Regions from separate parts of the Streptomyces sp. NPDC015127 genome, predicted to be linked through region 2. Evidence: riboswitches for the same ligand, from Rfam matches in the RefSeq annotation. Region 2 holds a riboswitch; each other region holds the start of a gene.
What was found. A riboswitch is a leader RNA that binds a small molecule or an ion and turns the genes downstream of it on or off. The one in region 2 is predicted to bind cobalamin.
Positions count from the first base shown of each region.

Region 1: linked by a shared signal. The riboswitch ahead of ACF08N_RS18475 (ribonucleoside-diphosphate reductase subunit alpha) and the one ahead of ACF08N_RS00095 (FecCD family ABC transporter permease) in region 2 are both predicted to bind cobalamin.
Region 3: linked by a shared signal. The riboswitch ahead of ACF08N_RS32815 (cobalamin biosynthesis protein) and the one ahead of ACF08N_RS00095 (FecCD family ABC transporter permease) in region 2 are both predicted to bind cobalamin.

Region 1 covers NZ_JBIBVE010000008.1:342,164-349,635, reverse strand. Annotated here, with positions in the region: gene ACF08N_RS18485 (D-Ala-D-Ala carboxypeptidase family metallohydrolase) at 1-592, shown strand, start outside; gene ACF08N_RS18480 (ribonucleotide-diphosphate reductase subunit beta) at 684-1,697, opposite strand; gene ACF08N_RS18475 (ribonucleoside-diphosphate reductase subunit alpha) at 1,697-4,120, opposite strand; cobalamin riboswitch at 4,260-4,403, opposite strand; gene ACF08N_RS18470 (GNAT family N-acetyltransferase) at 4,439-4,939, opposite strand; gene mctP (monocarboxylate uptake permease MctP) at 5,024-6,658, opposite strand; gene ACF08N_RS18460 (DUF3311 domain-containing protein) at 6,655-6,936, opposite strand; gene ACF08N_RS18455 (GntR family transcriptional regulator) at 7,264-7,472, opposite strand, start outside.
Region 2 covers NZ_JBIBVE010000001.1:13,896-21,367, reverse strand. Annotated here, with positions in the region: gene ACF08N_RS00120 (APC family permease) at 1-210, shown strand, start outside; gene ACF08N_RS00115 (hypothetical protein) at 207-452, opposite strand; gene ACF08N_RS00110 (hypothetical protein) at 902-1,258, opposite strand; gene ACF08N_RS00105 (hypothetical protein) at 1,920-2,543, opposite strand; gene ACF08N_RS00100 (anion permease) at 2,562-3,560, opposite strand; cobalamin riboswitch at 4,127-4,260, shown strand; gene ACF08N_RS00095 (FecCD family ABC transporter permease) at 4,394-5,473, shown strand; gene ACF08N_RS00090 (ABC transporter ATP-binding protein) at 5,473-6,258, shown strand; gene ACF08N_RS00085 (ABC transporter substrate-binding protein) at 6,274-7,296, shown strand; gene ACF08N_RS00080 (XdhC family protein) at 7,215-7,472, opposite strand, start outside.
Region 3 covers NZ_JBIBVE010000023.1:11,227-18,698, reverse strand. Annotated here, with positions in the region: gene ACF08N_RS32840 (hypothetical protein) at 1-152, opposite strand, end outside; gene ACF08N_RS32835 (alpha/beta hydrolase) at 233-1,354, opposite strand; gene ACF08N_RS32830 (class II aldolase/adducin family protein) at 1,693-2,361, opposite strand; gene ACF08N_RS32825 (anion permease) at 2,572-3,798, shown strand; gene ACF08N_RS32820 (hypothetical protein) at 3,811-4,032, shown strand; cobalamin riboswitch at 4,188-4,323, shown strand; gene ACF08N_RS32815 (cobalamin biosynthesis protein) at 4,413-5,363, shown strand; gene ACF08N_RS32810 (cobyric acid synthase) at 5,360-6,892, shown strand; gene ACF08N_RS32805 (putative cobaltochelatase) at 7,083-7,472, shown strand, end outside.

The DNA.
Region 1 (7,472 bases), on a different contig from region 2:
CGACGTCACGCAGCTCCAGATCCGCGTGGCCGGCTACCCCGGATACGGCGGCGTCCTCGCCGTCGACGGCGACTACGGCCCGGCCACCACCGCCGCCGTCAAGCGCTTCCAGTCCGCCTACGGCCTCGCCGCGGACGGGGTCGCCGGATCCGCGACGTTCAGCAAGATCTACGCGCTCCAGGACAGCGACTGCACCCCGGCGCACTTCAGCTACGCCGAACTCAACGACTGCAACTCCACCTGGTCCGGCGGCGCGGTGAGCGCCACGACCGCCAAGTCCAACGCCCTGCGCACCATGTGGAAGCTGGAGGCCATGCGGCACGCGCTCGGGGACCAGCCCATCACCGTGACCAGCGGCTTCCGGTCGTACGCCTGCAACGAGGCGGTCGGCGGGGCGTCGAGCAGCCGCCACCTCTACGGCGACGCGGCCGACCTGGGCGCGGGCCCGCACTCGCTGTGCAAGCTGGCCCAGCAGGCCCGCTACCACGGTTTCAACGGCATCCTGGGGCCCGGCTACCCGGGCCACAACGACCACACGCACGTCGACCACCGCAGCAGCCGCTACTGGTCGGCTCCCAGCTGCGGCATCTGAGGACGGCCCGCGGCCCGCACCTCCCCCGTGCGAGGTGCGGGCCGCGGTCTGTTCCGCCTGGGGGCAGAACCCTGGATCGGAGTCCGTCGATTCAGAAGTCGTCGTCGAAGGCGACCGAGCCCTCCACCGCGACCTGGTACGCCGACGGGCGGCGCTCGAAGAAGTTCGTCAGCTCCTGGACGCCCTGAAGTTCCATGAAGGAGAACGGGTTCTCGGAGCCGTACACCGGGGCGAAGCCCAGCCGCGTCAGGCGCTGGTCGGCGACGCACTGGAGGTACTCGCGCATCGACTCGGTGTTCATGCCCGGCAGCCCCTCGCCGCACAGGTCCCGGCCGAACTGGAGCTCCGCCTCGACGGCCTCCTGGAGCATGTCCGTGACCTGCCGCCGCAGCTCGTCGTCGAACAGCTCCGGCTCCTCCTTGCGGACGGTGTCCACGACCTCGAAGGCGAAGTTCATGTGCATCGTCTCGTCGCGGAACACCCAGTTGGTGCCGGTCGCCAGGCCGTGCAGCAGACCGCGCGAGCGGAACCAGTAGACGTAGGCGAAGGCGCCGTAGAAGAACAGGCCCTCGATGCAGGCCGCGAAGCAGATCAGGTTGAGCAGGAAACGGCGGCGGTCGGCCTGCGTCTCCAGCCGCTCGATCTTCTCGACCGAGTCCATCCACCGGAAGCAGAACTGCGCCTTCTCGCGGATGGACGGGATGTTCTCGACCGCGGCGAAGGCCGCCGTGCGGTCCTCGGGATCGGGCAGGTACGTGTCGAGCAGCGTCAGATAGAACTGGACGTGCACGGCCTCCTCGAACAGCTGGCGCGACAGATACAGGCGCGCCTCCGGGGAGTTGATGTGCTTGTAGAGCGTGAGCACCAGGTTGTTGGCCACGATCGAGTCGCCCGTCGCGAAGAACGCGACCAGCCGGCCGATCATGTGCTGCTCGCCCGGGGAGAGCTTGGCCAGGTCCGCGACGTCGGAGTGGAGGTCGACCTCCTCCACGGTCCAGGTGTTCTTGATGGCGTCCCGGTAGCGCTCGTAGAAGTCCGGGTAGCGCATGGGACGCAGGGTCAGCTCGAAGCCCGGGTCGAGAAGGTTCTTTTCGGCAGAGCTCATTACTGGCAGGCCTCGCAGGACTCGGGGTTTTCCAGGGAGCAGGCGACGGCGTCGGGTTCGGCGGCCTGCTGCACGGGGATCGGGGTGGCGGACGCGGCACGGGCGATACGGGTCGCCGGGCGCGAGCGCAGGTAGTACGTCGTCTTCAGGCCCTGCTTCCAGGCGTACGCGTACATCGACGACAGCTTGCCGATCGTCGGCGTCTCCAGGAACAGGTTCAGCGACTGGGACTGGTCCAGGAACGGCGTACGGGCCGCCGCCATGTCGATCAGGCCGCGCTGCGGGATCTCCCACGCCGTCCGGTACAGCTCGCGCACCTCGGCCGGGATCCAGCCGAAGCCCTGCACCGAGCCGCTGGACTCGCGCAGTGCCTCGCGGGTCTGCGCGTCCCACACGCCGAGCTGCTTCAGCTCGTCCACCAGGTAGGAGTTGACCTGGAGGAACTCGCCGGACAGGGTCTCGCGCTTGAACAGGTTGGAGACCTGGGGCTCGATGCACTCGTAGACGCCCGCGATCGAGGCGATCGTCGCGGTCGGCGCGATGGCGAGGAGGAGCGAGTTGCGCATGCCGACCTCGGCGATGCGGGCGCGCAGCGCCTCCCAGCGCTCCGGCCAGTTCAGCTCCACGTCGTAGTGGTCCGGGTGCAGGACACCGCGGGCGGTGCGGGTCTTCTCCCAGGCCGGCAGCGGACCGCGGCGCTCGGCGAGGTCGCAGGACGCCTCGTACGCGGCGAGCATGATGCGCTCGGCGATGCGGGTGGACAGCGCCCGGGCCTCGGGCGAGTCGAAGGGCAGCCGCAGCTTGAAGAACACGTCCTGGAGGCCCATGGCCCCGAGGCCCACGGGCCGCCACTTGGCGTTGGAGCGCCCGGCCTGCTCGGTCGGGTAGAAGTTGATGTCGACGACCCGGTCGAGGAAGGTGACCGCGGTGCGCACGGTGGCGTCCAGCCGCTCCCAGGCAATCCCCCCGCCGTCGGCCCCCTGCTCGACGAAGGCGCCCAGGTTCACCGAGCCGAGGTTGCAGACGGCCGTCTCGCCGTCGTCGGTGACCTCCAGGATCTCCGTGCAGAGGTTGGAGGAGTGGACCGTGTGGCCGGGCTCCGCGGTCTGGTTCGCCGTACGGTTCGAGGCGTCCTTGAAGGTCATCCAGCCGTTGCCGGTCTGGGCGAGGGTGCGCATCATGCGGCCGTACAGGTCGCGCGCCGGGATCGTCTTGCGGGCCAGGCCCGCCGCCTCGGCCCTGCGGTAGGCGGCGTCGAACTCCTCGCCCCACAGGTCGACCAGCTCGGGCACGTCGGCCGGCGAGAACAGCGACCAGTCGGAGCCGGCCTCGACGCGCCGCATGAACTCGTCGGGGATCCAGTGCGCCAGGTTGAGGTTGTGCGTACGCCGGGCGTCCTCGCCGGTGTTGTCGCGCAGCTCCAGGAACTCCTCGATGTCCGCGTGCCACGTCTCCAGATAGATCGCCGCGGCGCCCTTGCGCCGGCCGCCCTGGTTCACGGCGGCGACCGAGGCGTCGAGCGTCTTGAGGAACGGGACGATGCCGTTCGAGTGCCCGTTGGTGCCGCGGATCAGCGAACCGCGGGCGCGGATACGGGAGTACGAGAGCCCGATGCCGCCCGCGTGCTTGGACAGCCGCGCCACCTGGTGGTAGCGGTCGTAGATCGAGTCGAGCTCGTCGAGCGGCGAGTCCAGCAGGTAGCAGGACGACATCTGCGGGTGGCGGGTGCCGGAGTTGAAGAGCGTGGGGGAGGAGGGGAGGTAGTCGAGCCGGCTCATCAGGCCGTACAGGTCGGCGACCTCGTCCACCGCGCGGACGGTGTCGTCCTCGGCGAGGCCGCAGGCGACGCGCAGCATGAAGTGCTGCGGCGTCTCGACGACCTGACGGCTCAGCGGGTGGCGCAGCAGATAGCGGCTGTAGAGCGTGCGCAGACCGAAGTAGCCGAACCGGTCGTCCGCGGCCGGGTCGACGAGCGCGTCCAGCCGGTCCGCGTGCAGCGCCACGAAGGCGGCCGTGCGGTCGGAGATCAGGCCCTCGCGGTGCCCGACGGCGACGGAGGCGGAGAACGCCACGGCGCCCTGGCCGGCCGCCTCGTCCGCGATCGTGCGGGTCAGCAGCCGGGCGGCGAGACGGGAGTAGACCGGGTCCTCGGAGATCAGACCGGCGGCGGCGTCGGTGGCGAGGGCGCGCAGTTCGGCCTCGTCCGACCCGGCGTGCCGCCCGCGCAGCGCGGCGGCGGCGACCCGGCCGGGGTCGGCGTCGGGCAGATCGGCCGTCAGGTCCGTGAGGGTCCGCAGCAGATCAGATCCGCGGCCCGAAGGGCCTCCGTTGAGGGCGGTGGTGGGAGACGGGTGGGCGGTGCCGGGGCCGTCGGTGGTCTGTTCCGCGATACCTGAAGCCGGATCGGCTGGCGCGATGGTCATGTGGTGCTCTCCCTCGCTCGGCTCTGGGCCGGCGGGGAGGCGGGGGCCGATGCAGGGGCGGGCCCGCTCACGGGCAGCACGGTGCACGGCGTCCACCGGCCCAACCGCGAGGCCCGGACGTCTCGGCACCCGGTTCGGTCGAGCCGGGTGCACCGTCGGCAGGTCCTCGGACTTGTCGGATACGGCAAAGCGCACCGGATCACACCGTTGCGGGACAGTTCCGGATTCGCACCGGATTCCCCTGCGGCGACAGCGAGCACGAGCATACATGTGGGGGCCGAGAGTTGGCGCACCCCCCACATGTTGTGTCCCGCAGGATCAGAGGTCGAGTGCGTACGTCAGCAGCGTCAGGTTCGGGACCGGGCTCCAGTCCCGCTCCGGGGTGCGGACGAAGCCCAGCCGTTCGTATATCCGGTGTGCCGCGTGCATCGCGGGCTGGGTCGACAGGACCACGCGCCGGCATCCGGGCACGGTCCGCGCCCGCTCCACACAGGCGCGCACCAGTGCCTCGCCCGCCCCGCGGCCGCGCGCCGCCTCGGCGACCGCCAGCGTGCGGAACTCGGCCTCGCCGGGGCCGGCGACATCGGCGTACGGACCGCCGGAGGGGACGAACGCCACCCCGCCGAACAGCGTGCCCGAACCGCCCACGGCCACGTACACCTCCGTGCCCGCGGCACGGCCCGCCACATCCCTCAGCACCCGAAGGTACGGGTCGTCCTCGCCGAACTCGAGCAGCCCGCCGCGCAGATACGCCTGCGCGGTCAGCTCACCGAGCTCCTCGTACTCTCCCGGTTCGATGCGCCTGATCGTGATGTCCATGCCCGGCAGTGTGCATCAGAGCACGGCGAAGGGCCGCCGCATTTCCCGGGCGGGAGATGCGGCGGCCCTTCGGCCGGGAACGGGTCAGTGACCGCCGGGAGCGCCCGCCGTGGCCGGCGGGAGCTCCACCTTGACGCCCGGGTCGCCCGCGTCCGCCGTGTAGTCGGACGGGCTGGTCTCGTCGACGCCGTCGGGGGCCTTGGCCGCCCTGAGGACGACGGTGAGCACCACGGTGACGACGAGGTTCAGCACGAACGCGGTGAGGCCGATGTAGCCGATCTCGCCGATGCCGGGGATCTCGGCCGACGAGCCGCCGAAGTGCTTCTGGGTCGGGCTCGCCACGCCGTACGCGGCGGCCGTGCCGTAGATCATGCCGACCGCCCAGCCGGCGATGAGCGCCCAGCGGTGGAACCAGCGGGTGAACAGGCCGCCCACCAGGGCCGGGAACGTCTGCAGGATCCAGATGCCGCCCAGCAGCTGGAAGTTGATCGCCACGGTCTTGTCCATGGTGAGGACGAAGACCAGGGCACCGACCTTGACCAGCAGCGAGACCAGCTTGGAGACCTTGGTCTCCTGTGCCGGGGTCGCGTCGGGCTTGAGGAAGTCCTTGTAGATGTTCCGGGTGAACAGGTTGGCCGCGGCGATCGACATGATGGCCGCGGGGACCAGCGCGCCGATGCCGATCGCGGCGAACGCGACGCCCGCGAACCAGTCCGGGAACATGTTCTCGAACAGCTGCGGAATGGCCAGCTGACCGTTGGTCACCTTCACACCCGCCGCGATCGCCATGAAGCCGAGCAGCGCCAGCAGGCCCAGCATCAGCGAGTACAGCGGCAGGATCGTGGTGTTGCGGCGGATCACCTCACGGCTGCGCGAGGACAGCGTCGCCGTGATGGAGTGCGGGTACATGAACAGCGCGAGCGCCGAGCCGAGCGCCAGCGTGGCGTAGCCCCACTGGCCCATCTCGCCGGGCACCAGCGCACCGCGCGGCTTGTCGGTCGCCGGGTTGATCTGGCTGTACGCCTCGCCGGCCTTGGCGAAGATGTCGTCGAAGCCGCCCAGCTTGATCGGGATGTAGATGATCGCCACCGCGATGACGATGTAGATCAGCGTGTCCTTGACGAAGGCGATGAGCGCCGGGGCGCGCAGGCCGGAGGAGTACGTGTAGGCCGCGAGCACACCGAAGGCGATCAGCAGCGGCAGGTCCTTGATGAACCAGTTGGTGTCCTCGCCGCCGCCGACGCCCATGACGTCGAGCACGGCCTGGATGCCGACCAGCTGGAGGGCGATGTACGGCATGGTGGCGAGGATGCCGGTGACGGCGACCGCCAGGGACAGGCCCTTGGAGCCGAAGCGTCCGCGGACGAAGTCCGAGGTCGTGACGTAGCCGTGCTTGTGCGACACCGACCACAGGCGCGGCAGGAAGGTGAAGATCAGCGGGTAGACGAGGATCGTGTAGGGCACGGCGAAGAAGCCGGCCGCGCCCGCCGCGTAGATGGCCGCCGGAACGGCGACGAAGGTGTACGCGGTGTACAGGTCGCCGCCGAGCAGGAACCAGGTCACCCAGGTGCCGAACGATCTGCCGCCGAGGCCCCATTCGTCGAGGCTGTTCTCGTTCTCGGCCTTGCGCCAGCGCGCGGCCAGGAAGCCCATGACCGTCACGGCCACGAAGAAGAAGATGAAGACGCCGAGTGCGACGCCGTTGACGCCGTCCTTCATCGGGACGCACCCCCCTTGCGTGAGCGCTGGTCACGCTGCCACAGCTTGTAAGCGATCATCGTCAGCGCTGTCGACACCAGGACCCAGAGCATCTGGTACCAGTAGAAGAACGGCATGCCGATGAACGTCGGCTCGACCTTCGCGTAGGAACCGACCCAGAGCATCGCCACGAACGGCGCGAAGAGGCAGAGGGCGATGATCACGCGCACCGGTGTGACGACCGGTTGTTTCGCTTCGGGCGCTTCAGGCGCGTCCGGTGCCTCGGGCACTGCTGACATGCGGCTCCGTCCCCTCACTGGTCACCTGTGTAATGCGCAGGAAATGTAGGCGAGCCGTCCGAGCCTCGTCACCCCCCGTCCGCATATCGGTACGGCAACGACTTCACGCCACGGCTGCGCAAAACATGACATGGCGTCGCAACCCGCTGCGACGCCATGCCGGACACCCTGTCAGGTGAGGGACTACGGGCCCGCCCGGACCGCGACGCGGGCCGGTTCCGGGTCCGGGGGTCCGCCTCAGTCGTTCGGCCGCTTGAGCCTCGCCACGCTGTGCTTTCCCGGGGGCAACCCCCGGACCCCCGGCCGGTTCCGGGCCTGGGGTCCGCGTCAGTCGTTCGGCCGCTTGAGCCTCGCCACGAACTTGTAGCGGTCGCCGCGGTACACCGAGCGCACCCACTCCACCGGTTCGCCCTGGGCGTCCAGCGAGTGGCGCGAGAGCATCAGCATCGGCAGGCCCACGTCCGTGCCGAGCAGGCCCGCCTCGCGCGGCGTGGCGAGCGACGTCTCGATCGTCTCCTCGGCCTCGGCGAGATGGA
Region 2 (7,472 bases):
GGGTCGTGGTCGGCGCTCTTCCCCGGAGTCCTGGAACAACTCGTCGGCATCGACTACGTCTTCCACGACGTCTGGGGCGTCTCCCGTGCCGCGTTCGAAGCCTTCACCCTCGGCACCGTCGCCGTCCTGCTGATCGTCGGCGTCATCGGCGTGGCGGTGGCCCGCCGCCAAGACGCCGTACGGGGCGCAGCCTTCGGGGCCGGTTCTTAGTCTCCGTGCTTCGGCTGCGACACAGTCCAATGTGATCGGAAGAGCGGAAGTGCCTTCTGTGCCGGGGCGATGAGGCTTGTACGTGCCAACAGGTCAGCGAGAGCCTGCTTTTGAGCCGGGTGCGTGATCGGCACGGTGTTCAGGTCTGTGCTCATCAGCCAGTCGAACAGCACGATGGCGTCGGGGCGCCACAGGCGGAGATCGACGGTCGGCTTGGACCCCCATGGGAAGCCAGTTTCCATGGGGGCATCATGCCAGGTCAGCTGCGTGCAGAACTGCCCAGCTCAAGGAGTGTGCGCCTGCTTGCCCAACCTTCGGCGGCAAACTTCGCGGTCATTGAACTTCGATGGCACTGATCAAGGTTCGATGTCGCGGGACATCAGCCGACCACGCAGCCGTGAAGCCGGGCAGGCCTGTGCAGGAAATCGAACGTTGTCCCCGTGGGCGGGATGGGCCTCACCGATCGCCAACGCCGCATCCGCGACCACATCGCAGGGACGGGGGACAGTCCCCAACGTGCGCGAGATCGGCGCGGCCGTGGGACTCAAGGGCACCGGATCGGTCGTCTACTTTCGCTCCGCGTCCGCCCGCCAGCTGAGCGGGGTCCCGTAAATGGTCTGTGAGTTGCCCGGGGAGTGGTTGGCCGTGGTGCGGCCACCCGTCTCCTTGCGGCCTGACAACGCCCCTGGAGTCACGTGCGCGGCGCCAGCGCACCGCCTGGATCATCCAGCACGGTGCGCGCGAGTCGCCGGAAGACTCGCAGAGCCTCCAACGCGTATCCCCGCTGCTCGTCAGGTGGGAAGTGGTCACGGAATAGGCGACGTGGAGGAGTAACGCACCACGTGCCCAAGACCGTTGCCGCCCATTTCCGCTCGGAGTCGACGACTCGCAGGGCGGCAGCCGCCACCAGCTCCGGTCCCTCAACGTCGACCACCGCTCCGCGCCGATCGAGAACGCCCAGTAACTCGCGCCCCCGACGGAACGTCTCCCTGATCTGGTCACGTGCCTGCCGGTCCCGCCGCACGAGGTGGTGTGCCTCTTCGGTCACGTTGTGGTGCTCCATCGCAGCGGCAAGAAACTCGGCATAGGCATCCCGTCGTACTTGCCGACGCCATTGCACGTGGGTCGACCGGGCCTGCGACCTGCCGCTGAGATAGGCCGCCCCCAATGCGCCTCCAGCACCTAGCGCCGCTCCCGCTAGAGCAGCCCCCGCCCCCAACCACGCCACTGCGCCGGCATCCATGCCACCGATCATGCACCGAAACTCGGCGAGAGGTGCCGGTGCGACCACAGTTACGGGATAGCCCTTGAGCGCCGTCTACTGGATAAACCGGCCCGGGCAGCGCCTGTGCCTCATCGACATCGTTTGGCTTGGCTGACAAGCCGGACAGCTGATAGGGCGGACCATTGCCGTATTCGGAGTCGGCTGGCTCGTCGGCCAGCTCCTGTGCGGATGGCTCTCCGACCGACTCGGCCGACGCGCCACCCTGATCGGCACGATGCTCGCGGCCAGAGCCGCCCTGCCCGTGCTCGCTGCCGCCGAGTCGACCGCCGCTGTCGTCGCCGTCGTCGCCGTCGTCGCCGTCGTCGCAACAGCGTTCGTGGTGGACGTCGTGTACGACGCCATGTCGGAGCCCGTCACGTGGTTCCCGGCCGGGAGCTGCCGGCTGTCCATGGCCTGGATTCGGCCCGGCTTCGCAGGCCGGGATTCATCCGCGCTGCGAGGAGCTCTCCGAGTGGGTCGGTGCCTGTTCCCTGGTGGTTCGGACCCGGGCCTCGGTCACGGCCCGGTGAAGGAGCCGGGACAGGCGCTGGTCGGCGTCGGGGGCGGTGAGCAGGACGCGGAGGGCGTGTTCGAAGTGGTGGTGGCCGGGGCCGTGCCACCACAGCGTGTCGGCGATGCGGGCCGGTGTCGTCGAGGTACGGGCTCGGGCGAGCCGCTGGGCCCGGGCGTGACAGGCCGCGCTGCGGCATTTCAGGCGCCGAGAGTCGGGCCGCACGCGGCGGGCGGCGTCCACGACCGTGCCCACCAGCAGCGGACCGTAGGTGCGGTCGGCGGGGTCCGCGTTGGCGAGATCGGCGGCCAGCGGCCACAGGGCCTGGCGGGTGGTGTCGTCGACGACGTCGTTGACCGCACGGGCGAGCGCGGCGAGTACCGGATGGGTGCCGGGCGGGCGGTCGGTGAAGCGGCCGGTGGCCAGCAAGGAGGCCGCCTCCATCAGGCAGGCGCCGTCGTCGGGGTGCAGATGGGCGAAGCGGGCTGGCACGGGGAGGCCGTCGGGGAGTCCGGCGCGTGGTGGCCTGCCCGACGTGGGAGTGGGTGGGGTGGGCATCGTGGGCCTCCGCTGAGGTCACAGGCCAGTGATGGCTTGCAGGATCAGGTAGAGGGCAGCGGCGGGCAGACCGGCTCCGGGGAAGGTGAGGATCCACGCGGTGCCGATGGAACGGGCCACCTGCCAGCGCACGGCCTTGATGCGCCGGGTCGCGCCGGCGCCCAGGATGGCCGCGGTGATCGTCTGGGTGGTGGAGATCGGGGCCTTGAAGACGAACGCGGTGGTGTAGAGGACGGCCGTGGCGGCGGTCTCGGCGGCGAAGCCGCGCGGCGGGTCGAGGTGGACGATTCGTCGGCCGAGGGTGGTGATGATGCGGCGTCCGCCGCTGTAGGTGCCGGCGGCCATAGCCGCGGCGACGGCCGCGATCACCCAAAGGGGTACGGAGAAGTCGTCCTGCCATCCGGCCGTGACCATGGCGAGGACGATGACGCCCATGGTCTTCTGCGCGTCCTGCAGCCCGTGTCCGAGACCCATGGCGGCGGCTGAGATGGTCTGCGCGATGCGGAAGCGGCGGGTGACGGGGCGCGGAGCGGAGCGGCGGAACGTCCACAGGATGATCGTGTGCAGTGTGTAGCCGAGGGCCACGCCGACCAGCGGGGACAGCAGCATGGGCAGCAGGACCTTGTCCACAATGCCGGTCCAGTGCACGGTGGCGGAGGCGGCGAGGGCGGCACCGACCAGTCCGCCGATCAGGGCGTGGGACGACGAGGTCGGCAGCCCCCGCCACCAGGTGAAGATGTTCCAGCCGATCGCGCCGATGAGCGCGCACATCACCAGCAGCAGGCCCGACAGTTCCTCAGGTGCACCGATGATGCCGCTGCCGACGGTCTTGGCTACCTCGGTGCCCAGGAAGGCGCCGAGGAAGTTCATCACGGCGGCCATGGCCAGGGCGATCCGGGGCGTGAGGGCCCGGGTGGAGATGGAGGTGGCAATCGCGTTCGCGGCGTCGTGGAAGCCGTTGGTGAAGTCGAACGTCAGCCCCACGATGATGATCAGCACCACCAGAGTGAGCTCCATGGCCGGATCACCTTTCGCCACGCACACGGTCCCGGACGGCCGCACGCGCCCTCGCCCTGTCTCCATCCTGCCGCGAAACCGCCGCGGGTACCGGGCACGGACACGCGACACGCACACGGCCGATGAAGGTCGCTCTGCTCGGACCGGAACGGCCGGCTGGTATACCAACCACGGCGCCGGGTGCGGCACCGTGGAACGGGCTTACTCCACTGTTCGACAGCCAGCTCGCAGGAACGGACGGTGAGCACTTCGCGCCGGCCCTGCACCTGACTTCGTGGAACGCCGCGGCGAACACCTGCGACGACGCGTACAGCTCCCGGCACATCCCGGGGCCCCTGAGTGCCCTGCCCGGAGAACAGGAACGCGACCTTGTGGCCGCTCATCGCGGCACCCCGCACCACGGAGGGCGAGTCCTCGCCGCGGGCCGGCGCGTCCAGGCCGCAAGCCGCTCCGCCGGGTCGCCGGCGAGGACGACACCCCGGTGCCCGAACGCAGACCGGGCCGTGGCCGGCGACAGCCCGACCTGCGCGGCGGTCAGCTCCGGCCGCTCCCGTACGAAGCCCCGCAGCGGGTACACGCTATGCTGCAAGCGCCCCGCGGGGGAAGTCCGGTCGAAGTCCGGCGCTGACCCGCAACGGTAGGCGGAGCCCAACACGTGGCTCCGTAAGCCCGATTACCCGCGGTGGTGAAGGCTCCTGTCAATTCGCCGTGGACTGCGAGAGGGTGCTGCACAGGGCGCCCCGCGTCCCGGGCCGCTCCTTTGCTCACGTGGGCGCACGGCCTGAGGCGAAGGCGATCCGCCCGTGGCCACACCCCTGGAATGCGAACATGCGGTGCCACGACCCACGGCCCTCACCGTGACCGGCCCCGCGCCGTCCAAGCGCGTGTCATTGCCGCTCCTCCTTTCCGCCCTGTGCGCCGCGCTCGTGCTCTCCATCGTCTGCGGGGCGGGGATGGGGGCGTCGGGGCTGTCGTGGGGCGAGGTGCTGCGTCATCTGTGGGCCGGGCTGACCGGCGGATCCATATCCCATGACGAAGTCCCGGCGTACACCATCGTGTGGGAACTGCGCTTTCCGCGAGCCGTGCTGGCCGCGGTCGTCGGGGCCGGTCTGTCGGCCGTCGGCGTCGCCGTGCAGGCCATGGTCCGCAACGCCCTCGCCGACCCGTTCGTCCTCGGTATCTCCTCGGGCGCGGCCGTCGGCGCCAATGCTGTCCTCCTCTTCGGAGCCTTCGGCGCTCTCGGTCTGTGGGCCCTGTCCACGGCGGCGTTCCTCTCCGCGCTGCTCGCCATGACGCTGGTGTACGCGATCGCCCGAACCGCTGGTGGTCTGACCCCGCTGCGGCTCGTCCTGACGGGCACCGCGATGTACTACGGCTTCTCGGCCGTCACCACGTCCATGGTGTTCGCGGCCGAACGCGGCGAGGCGGCCCGCTCCGCGATGATGTGGCTGCTCGGCAGCCTCGGCGGAGCCAACTGGGCCTCCGTGCCGATCGCCGCGGGAGCCGTGCTCGCCGGCCTCGCCCACCTCACTGTGTCGGCGCGCCGCCTGAACGCCCTCGCGATGGGTGACGAGACCGCGGCCGCCCTCGGGGTGGACGCGGGGAGGCTGCGCAAGGAGCTGTTCCTGGTCTGTGCCGCCGTCACAGGGGCCGTGGTCGCGGTGAGCGGTGCGATCGGTTTCGTCGGTCTGATGGTTCCGCACGCCGCACGAATGCTGGTCGGCGCGGACCATCGCCGGCTGCTGGCCGTCGCCCCACTCGCGGGCGCCGTCCTGCTGATCTGGGTGGACATCCTGTCGCGCGTGGTGCTCGCGCCCGTCGAGCTGCCGGTGGGCGTGCTGACCGCCGTCATCGGCGTGCCGTGCTTCGTCCTGCTGATGCGCCGCCGCTCCTACACCTTCGGAGGTGCCTGATGCGGATCGACATAGACGCACTGACGGTCGAGATCGCCGGCGCGCGGCTGGTGAGTGAGGCCACGCTACGCGCGGCGGACGGACAGGTCGTCGGGCTCGTCGGGCCCAACGGCAGCGGCAAATCAACGCTGTTGCGCTGCGTCTACCGGGCCCTGCGTCCCTCGACCGGCACGGTCCGGCTCGGCGGTGAGGATCTGCACTCCCTGAGCGCGCGCGAAGGCGCCCGTCGGCTGGCCGCCCTGCCCCAGGAAGCGGTCACCGAGTTCGACTTCACGGTCGCCGAGGTCGTGGCGATGGGGCGGCTGCCGCACCAGCGGTCGGTGGCCCGGACCACCGACGAAGACCGGAAGGCGTGCGAGTCCGCGCTGGTGAGGGTCGGCGCCGGCCATCTCGCCGACCGTGGCTTCCTCACCCTCTCCGGCGGCGAGAAGCAGCGGGTCCTGATCGCCCGCGCGCTCGCGCAGCAGCCGAGCGTACTGGTGCTCGACGAGCCGACCAACCACCTCGACATCGCCCAGCAGTTGGAAGTGCTGGCTCTGGTGCGCGGCAGTGGGCTGACCGTGCTCACCGCGCTGCACGACCTCAACCTCGCCGCGCTCCACTGCGACCTGCTCCACGTCATCGACAGCGGCCGGATCGTCGCCTCCGGCGCTCCGCACGACGTGCTCACGCCCGAATTGCTGGCCGAGGTCTTCGGCGTACGGGCGCACCGTGTACCGCATCCGGAGTCCGGCGCCGTGCAGCTGCTCTTCGACCGTCTCCTGCCCACTCAGCCCGCTTCATGAGGAGCCATGGCCATCATGCCGAATCTCGTACGCCCCTTTGCACTCGCACTCGCCACCGCCCTGGTGCTCACCGGATGCGGCGCGGAGGTCACCTCTCAGGACGAGGAGGGGGGTGGTGACAAGGCACGCGGCGGCCACTATCCGGTGACCATCGAGAACTGCGGCCAGAAGAAGAGCTACGACAAGGCGCCACAGCGCGTGGTCACCAATGACGTCGGCATCACCGAAATCATGTTCGCGCTCGGACTCGAGGACCGTATGGCGGGCTATGTGATGCCCGATGACAGGGGCGATCTCACATCCGTTCCCTGGAAGGACGCTTACCAGAAGACGAAGTGGCTCTCGAAGAAGACGATCAACAAAGAGCTGGTCCTCGATGCACGCGCCGATCTGGTCTTCGCGGGCTGGAACTACGGCTTCAACGAGGGGGAGGGCTTCAGTCCCGCCGAGCTGGAGAAGGTGGGCATCGACTCGTATGTGCTGAGCGAATCGTGCCGCAACGGGCAGGGAAAGGCACGCGGGGTGATGCCGCCGCTCGAAGCGCTGTACACCGATCTGCGGAACCTGGGAAAGATCTTCGACGTCGAGGACCGTGCCGAGGCCTTCATCGCGGACTTCCGGAAGCAAGTGGCCGCAGCGCAGGCGAAGGCCCTGAAGGGCGCTGACCGTCCGCGCGTCTTCCTCTTCGACGACGGGCAGGACAAGCCGCTGACCTCGGGTCTGTACGCCGGGCCGCACGACATCATCACCAAGGCGGGTGGCGATCACGTGATGAAGGACCTCGAGGACAGCTGGGCGACGGTGGGCTGGGAGACCGTGGTCGAGCGAGACCCCGAGGTGATCGTGATCAACGATTACGGAGACACCACCGCGGACCAGAAGCGGAAGTTTCTGAAGTCCTACCCCCCGCTCGCCGGCGTCTCGGCAATCAAGAACGACCGGATCGTCGTCCTCGACTACGCGGAGCTGGTGGAAAGCCCGCGCAATCCCGCGGCCATCGCCTCACTTGCCGCGGACCTGAGGAAATTCGCCTCGTGACCTGACCGGCAGAGGGCCCGGTCTCGTCTGACGCGTACGACATTGCCGTCGCGGGTGCCGACCAGGCCGACGCCGTCGGTGATGGTTCGCTCTCCGCGGCCTCCTCGCGGGCCGCCCACGACCTGGGCCACCGCGGCTGGCCGGCCCGCCACCACCTCGGCCAGGGCTGCGGTGAG
Region 3 (7,472 bases), on a different contig from region 2:
TCGGCGGGGGCGGGCGTGCCCTCCGGCGGACGGGGCGCCGGACGGGTGCGCCGGGTCGTCACGGCCCGTCGTGCGGTGGCCAGGGATCGCGGGCGGACAAGACGGAGTCTGGAGTTGCGCGCCAATTGCTCATCAGGCTTTCGGGACGTCACGGGGAGCAGTCTTCCCGCTGACGGCCCGAAAGCCCAAACGGAAGGCAGGAGACCGCACCGGACACGCCTCCCGCCTGCGGTTACATGAGAGGAGTGAGGAAGCGGCGGAGGGTTTCCTCGTACGCCGTGGGGTCGGCGTTCCACATCGCCGCGTGCGGGGCGCCGGGGACGGTCTGCAGGCTGACCAGGCTCGGGCGCTCGGCCGCGAGCCGGCGCGAGTCCTGCCAGGGAGCGATGGTGTCGTCCGGCCCGTGGAAGATCAGCATCGGGACGCGGACGGCCGACGGGTCGGCGGCCTCGGCGAGCCGGTCGCCGTGCGGGCCGGTGCGGCCGAGCGCGGCGCGCACGGCGAGGGGCATCAGCGGGGCCGGGGTGCGCCGGGCGGCGGCCAGGGCGCGCAGGGTCGCCTCCCAGTCGAGGACCGGGGAGTCGAGCACGAGGCCGCTGATGCGGTCGCGCAGAGCGGAGTTGGCGGCGGCGCGCAGCGCCATCGAGGCGCCGGTGGACCAGCCGTGGACGATGACGCGTTCGGCGCCGTGCCGCAGGGCGTGCCGTACGGCCGCGTCCAGGTCGCGCCACTCCGAGTCACCGAGGTGGCTCAGGCCGTCCGGCGGCCGGGGAGCGCCCTCGTCTCCGCGGTAGGCGAGGTTCAGCACGGGGAACTGCTGGTCGCGCAGGAAGGGGAGCAGGTTCAGCGGGTGCTCCCTGGTCGTGCCGATGCCGTGGACCGTGATCACCCAGGTGGAGCGGGCGCCGGGTACGAACCAGGCGGGTATCGCGCCGAGTTCGCCGGGGACGAGGACGTCGGCGTACGGGATGCCGAGGGCGTCGGCCGGGTCGCCGCTGTGCACCTGCGGCGTGAAGCGGACCCGGCTGCCGGGCCGGAGGCCGCCTTCGCCGACGCGTTCCAGGCGGCGTACGACGGTGTCCGCGGAGTGTGTGACGCCGTCCAGGACGGGCCCGACGACGGCGTGGACGCCGGAGCCCTGCAGACCGTACGTCCCCCGTCGCAGGGAGGCGAGGCTGCGGGTGAGCGTCACGCGGCCGGGACCGGTCCCGTGCACGGTGAGTCTCGGGTCGCCCGGGAGGGGGCGGGTCGCCCCGAGGGCGGCGCTGCTCGCGTGGCGGCCGGCGGCGACCGTGGCCGCGCCGACGCCGATGAGTGTGGTGACGGCCGCTGCCGTCGCTGTAGCCGGGCGCACGGATCCAGTGTCGACGGGTGCGGGCGGGGGTGCCAGTGGGCGCGGCGGGTGGCTGCTCGCGCGGGGGCGTTTTCCCCCACCCCGCCCCTTCCCGTGACCGGGGCTTCGCCCCGGACCCCGGTGCGGCCGTGGGCCGTGTCCCCGGGCTTCGCCCGGGCCCCGACCGGGCTGCCATTGCCGCTGCGCGGCAACCGGCCTGCCGGCCCAGCGCGGCCACTCGCCGGCGTCCCGCCATGCCGCCCGGCTCACCGGACGCACGCACCACGAGAGCGCCGCGCACCTCCAGCCCCGCCGGCGATTCAGGCGCGGGGCTCGGGGCGGAGACCCGGTGTGGTCCGTCAGTGCCGGTGGGGCTGGCCGTAGGTGTGGAGCTGGGTCGCCGCCGCCGAGAGTTCCGCGGCGGAGAGGAGGCGGGGGGAGTGCGACGGGAGCGAGGACGCCGTCAGCCAGACCTGGCACATCCATTCCAGCTGGGCCGTGCGGTCGTACGCCTGGGCCAGGGTCGTGCCGTACGCGACGGTGCCGTGGTTCTGGAGGAGGCAGGCCGTGCGGTCGCGCAGCGCCGTGATCATGTTGCGGGCCAGCTCCGGCGTGCCGTACATAGCGTAGGGGGCCACCCGGACCGGGCCGCCGAGGGCTGCCGTCATGTAGTGGACCGGTGGCAGCTCGGGGACCAGTGTGGAGACGGCGGTGGCATGCACCGCGTGGGTGTGCACGACGGCCTCGGCCGGTGTGTTGCGGTACACCTCCAGGTGCAGCGGCAGCTCGCTGGTGGGGGCGAGCGTGCCGACGACCTGGTGGCCGTCGAGGTCGACGGCACAGGTGTCGTCAGGTCCGAGCCGGTCGTAGGGCACCCCGCTCGGGGTGACGAGCACGAGGTCGCCGACCCGTACGGAGACGTTGCCGGAGGTGCCGACCACGAGGCCCTCCGCCGCGGTTCTGCGGGCCGTCGCGACGACGTCCTGCCAGGCCCGTTCGATCGTGTCCTTCTCGGCGTGATCACTCATGCCGAGGATCCTGTCAGGAGTCCGATTCGGGGCGACAGACGACGGAGGGTGTTCGAGTGGATGCCGGCTGCTGTCATAACGCCCCGGACAGCCAAACGGAATGTCTCGTACCTACTTACGGACACCACAGAGCCCGACCCAGTTCATCTTCCGTTCACCCAGGTTGCCTACGGTCGGCGGGTCAATGACGTCAAACGATTGCCTGGGTAAATGGAACACATCACGCTGCTGCTCGCGATTGTGATCGTGACAGCTCTCGTGTTCGATTTCACGAACGGTTTCCACGACACCGCCAACGCGATGGCGACGACCATCTCGACCGGCGCTCTGAAGCCCAAGACCGCGGTGGCCATGTCCGCCGTTCTGAATCTCGTCGGCGCTTTCCTGTCCGTGGAGGTCGCGAAGACGATCTCCAGTGGCCTCGTCGACGAATCAGGCATCTCACCTGAAGTCATCTTCGCGGCGCTCGTCGGCGCCATCCTGTGGAACCTGATGACCTGGCTCATCGGTCTCCCCTCCAGCTCCTCGCACGCCCTGATGGGCGGCCTCATCGGCGCCACCGTCGCCTCCGTCGGTTTCGACGCGGTCAACGGCGGCGTCGTCGTCACCAAGGTGCTGATCCCCGCGGTCGCCGCGCCGCTCGTGGCCGGTCTGGCCGCGTTCCTCGCGTCCCGGCTGACGTACAAGATCGGCCGGAACGCCGACCCGAAGGCCACCGCCAAGGGCTACCGCGCCGGTCAGATCGCCTCCGCCGGCCTCGTCTCGCTGGCGCACGGCACCAACGACGCGCAGAAGACGATGGGCATCATCACCCTGGCCCTGGTCGCGGGGAACGTCATCGCCCCGGGTTCCAACCCTCCCCTGTGGGTCATCGTCTCCGCGGGTGTCGCCATCGCGCTCGGCACCTACCTCGGCGGCTGGCGCATCATCCGCACCATGGGCAAGGGCCTGACCGACCTCCAGCCGCAGCAGGGCTTCGCCGCCCAGACCGGCGCGGCGAGCGTCATCCTCGCCTCGTCCAACCTCGGCTTCTCCCTGTCGACCACCCACTCGTGCTCCGGCGCGGTGATGGGCGCGGGCCTCGGCCGCAAGGGCGGTGTGGTCCGCTGGTCGACCGCGACCCGGATGTTCGTCGCCTGGGGCCTGACCCTGCCGGCCGCCGGTCTGGTGGCCGCGGGCTCGGAGTTCGTCACCCAGCAGGGTGACTGGGGCGTCGCCGCCGTCGCCGTCTTCCTGGTCGCGGCCTGCACCGCGATCTGGTTCGTCTCCCGCCGCCAGGTCGTCGACCACACCAACGTCAACGACGTCGAGGACCAGGAGCCCGCCGGCGTCGTCACGACCGCCATCGCGGCCGTCACCCCGCCGCCCGCGGGCGACCTCAAGACCACCATCCCGGCCCCGGCCGAGCCCGAGCCGGTCCGTCCGGCCACGGTGTAAGGAATCATCAGCATGAAGATCGACTGGGCAGCTCTCGGCTCCGTGTTCGGCGTGAGCCTCTTCGCCACCGTCGCCCTGGTGGGCCTGTTCACCCTGGGCATCGTCGGCCTGACCAAGCACGAGGCGGCGACCGCGAACGGCGGGTCGGCCACGATGGTCCGCACCGGCGCCTACGCCTGCTTCGCCCTGTGCGCCGCGGCCGTGACGTACGGCATCTATCTGATCGTCAGCTGACTCCCGCTGACTGCTGTCGTCCGCCGACGACGGCGACCCGCCCGGAGCCGGGCCGGTGGCACCTCGCGTGCCTCCGGCCCGGCTTCGGCGCATCCGGGTGTGGGGCTTCGCACACTGTCCCGCCGCAGGTCAAGGGTGAGTTGACGGGCGTTCGCGGGGCGTGGTGGACTGCCGTGGCCATCTACGGCGGCAGAAGAGGAAGTCCGGTGCGAATCCGGCGCGGTCCCGCCACTGTCACCCGGACGAACACTCCGGGGAGCCAGGAACTCTCGCCGCCGGTCACGTCGAACCAGGGCGCGGACCCTGAGTGAGGACTCTCGCCATGCCTGGCTGCCGATCAGCGCTGTCCGCCGGACACCACTTCAGGGATCGCTGACCCCGTGCGTGCCGACCGGATATTCGTGTACGGCGCCACCGTCGGCCTCGTCGTCGACCGGCTCGTCGGCGACCCCCGCCGCGGACACCCCGTCGCCGCCTTCGGGCGTGCCGCGGCCGCCGTCGAGCGCCTGCTGTGGCGCGACGACCGGGGCCGGGGCGCCCTGCACACCGCTGTCTGCGCCGGCGGCGCCGTGGCTCTGGGCGCGCTCGCGTCCCGCGCCGTGCGCCGCTCCCCCGCCGCGTCCGTCGCCCTGACCGCCGCCGCCACCTGGGCGGTCGTCGGCGGCACGTCGCTGAGCCGGGAGGCGCGCCTCGTCGGCGAGGCGCTGGCCGCCGGCGACGTCGAGGCGGCCCGCGCGCGGCTCCCCCATCTGTGCGGGCGTGACCCGCAGTCCCTGGACGAACAGCAGATCGCCCGTGCCGTCGTCGAGTCGGTCGCCGAGAACACCTCGGACGCCGTCGTCGGCGCGCTGGTGTGGGGCGCGGTCGCGGGCGTGCCCGGTCTCGTCGGCTTCCGTGCGGTGAACACGCTCGACGCGATGGTCGGCCACAAGTCGCCGCGTCACCGTCGCTACGGCTGGGCATCGGCCCGTCTCGACGACGTGGCGGGCTGGCCCGGCGCACGGCTCACCGCCGTACTCGCCGCGATCGCCGGCCCCGACCCGCGGGGGGCGGTACGCGCGTGGCGTGCCGACGCGGCGAAGCACCCGAGCCCCAACGCGGGCCCGGTGGAGGCATCATTCGCCGGAGCGCTCGGGGTACGGCTGGGCGGGACCCTCTCGTACGGGGGCCGGGTCGAGCACCGGCCCGTGCTGGGCGGGGAGGGCCGGGCCGTGGAGTTCGGCGACATCGACCGGGCCGTGCGGCTGTCGCAGCGCATCGGCGTGCTGGCGCTCGTGGCGTGCGCGGGCGCGCGACTGGCCTTGGGGGCCATGAGGGGGAGGCGTACATGAGCGGCGGCGGACTGCTGGTCGCGGGGACCACGTCGGACGCGGGAAAGAGCGTCGTCACCGCCGGCATCTGCCGGTGGCTGGTGCGGCGCGGAGTGAAGGTCGCGCCCTTCAAGGGGCAGAACATGTCCCTGAACTCGTTCGTGACGCGCGAGGGCGCGGAGATCGGGCGGGCCCAGGCGATGCAGGCGCAGGCGGCCCGAGTGGAGCCGACCGCGCTCATGAACCCGGTGCTGCTCAAGCCCGGCGGCGACCGCTCCAGCCAGGTCGTCCTGATGGGCAGGCCCGTCGGCGAGATGAGCGCGCGGGGCTATCACGGGAACCGGCAGCGCGAGCTGTTCGAGCCGGTGATGGCGTGCCTGGAGGAGCTGCGGGGCACGTATGACGCCGTGATCTGCGAGGGGGCGGGCAGTCCGGCCGAGATCAACCTGCGGCGCACGGACATCGTGAACATGGGCATCGCGCGGGCCGGACGGCTGCCCGTGGTGGTGGTCGGGGACATCGACCGCGGCGGGGTGTTCGCGCAGTTCTTCGGGACGACGGCGCTGCTCGCGCCCGAGGACCAGGCACTCGTCGCCGGCTATCTCGTGAACAAGTTCCGCGGTGACGTGAGCCTGCTGGAGCCCGGGCTCGACATGCTGCGAGGGCTCACGGGGCGGCGGACGTTCGGCGTCCTGCCGTACGCGCACGGGCTCGGCATCGACGAGGAGGACGGCCTGAGGGTCTCCCTGCGCGGCGCGGTCCGGGAGTCGGTCGTCGCTCCGCCGGTCGGCGAGGACCTGCTGCGGGTCGCGGTGTGCGCGGTGCCGCTGATGTCGAACTTCACCGACGTGGACGCACTCGCCGCCGAACCGGGCGTCGTGGTCCGGTTCGTGGACCGGCCCGAGGAGCTGGCCGATGCCGACCTGGCGGTCGTCCCCGGCACGCGGGGCACGGTGAAGGCGCTGGCGTGGCTGCGGGAGCGCGGGCTGGCGCAGGCCCTGGTCCGCCGCGCGGCGGAGGGCAGGCCGGTGCTCGGCATCTGCGGCGGCTACCAGGCGCTGTCGGAGCGCATCGAGGACGAGGTCGAGTCGAAGGCGGGCGCGGTCGACGCGCTCGGGCTGCTGCCGGTACGCGTGCGGTTCGCGCGGGAGAAGACCCTTGCGCGCCCCGTCGGCGAGGCGCTCGGCGAGCGGGTGGAGGGGTACGAGATCCACCACGGCGTCGCCGAGGTGCTGGGCGGGGAGGGGTTCATCTCTGATGACAAGGGACACAGCCTGGACGGCTGCCGGGTCGGGTCCGTGTGGGGCACGCACTGGCACGGCTCGCTGGAGAGCGACGGCTTCCGCCGGGCGTTCCTGCGGGAGGTCGCCGCGCAGGCGGGCCGCCGGTTCGTGCCGGCGCCGGACACGAGCTTCGGCACGCTGCGCGAGGAGCAGCTGGACCGGCTCGGCGATCTGATCGAGGAGCACGCGGACACGGACGCGCTGCTGCGGCTGATCGAACAGGGCCCGCCGGCCGGACTGCCGTTCGTCCCACCGGGTGCGCCGTGAACGCGGGTGGCGCCTGCGGTGCGCTTGTTCCCTGCCCCTCCCCCTACGCCTGGCGGCGTGGGGGGACCCCCACCTCCCGAACCGGGGCCCCGCCCCGGACCCCGTTTCGGGGGCTCTGCCCCCGTACCCCCGCGCCTCAATCGCCGGCGAGGCTCCCTCTGCCCGGCCCCAGCCAAGGAGTGATCGACGGATGAGCACCTCCTATCCGTTCACCGCGGTCGTCGGGATGGACGATCTGCGGCTGGCGCTGCTGCTCAACGCGGTCAGTCCGGCGGTCGGCGGCGTGCTCGTGCGCGGGGAGAAAGGGACCGCCAAGTCGACTGCGGTCCGTGCGCTCGCGTCGCTCCTGCCGGACGTCGACGTCGTCGCCGGATGCCGTTTCTCCTGCGCGCCCGCGGCGCCGGACCCGGCCTGCCCGGACGGGACGCATGAGGACGACTCGGGGACGCGGCGCCCCGCGCGCATGGTCGAACTGCCCGTCGGCGCCTCCGAGGACCGGCTCGTCGGCGCACTCGACATCGAACGGGCCCTCGCCGAGGGCGTGAAGGCCTTCGAGCCGGGACTGCTCGCCGACGCGCAC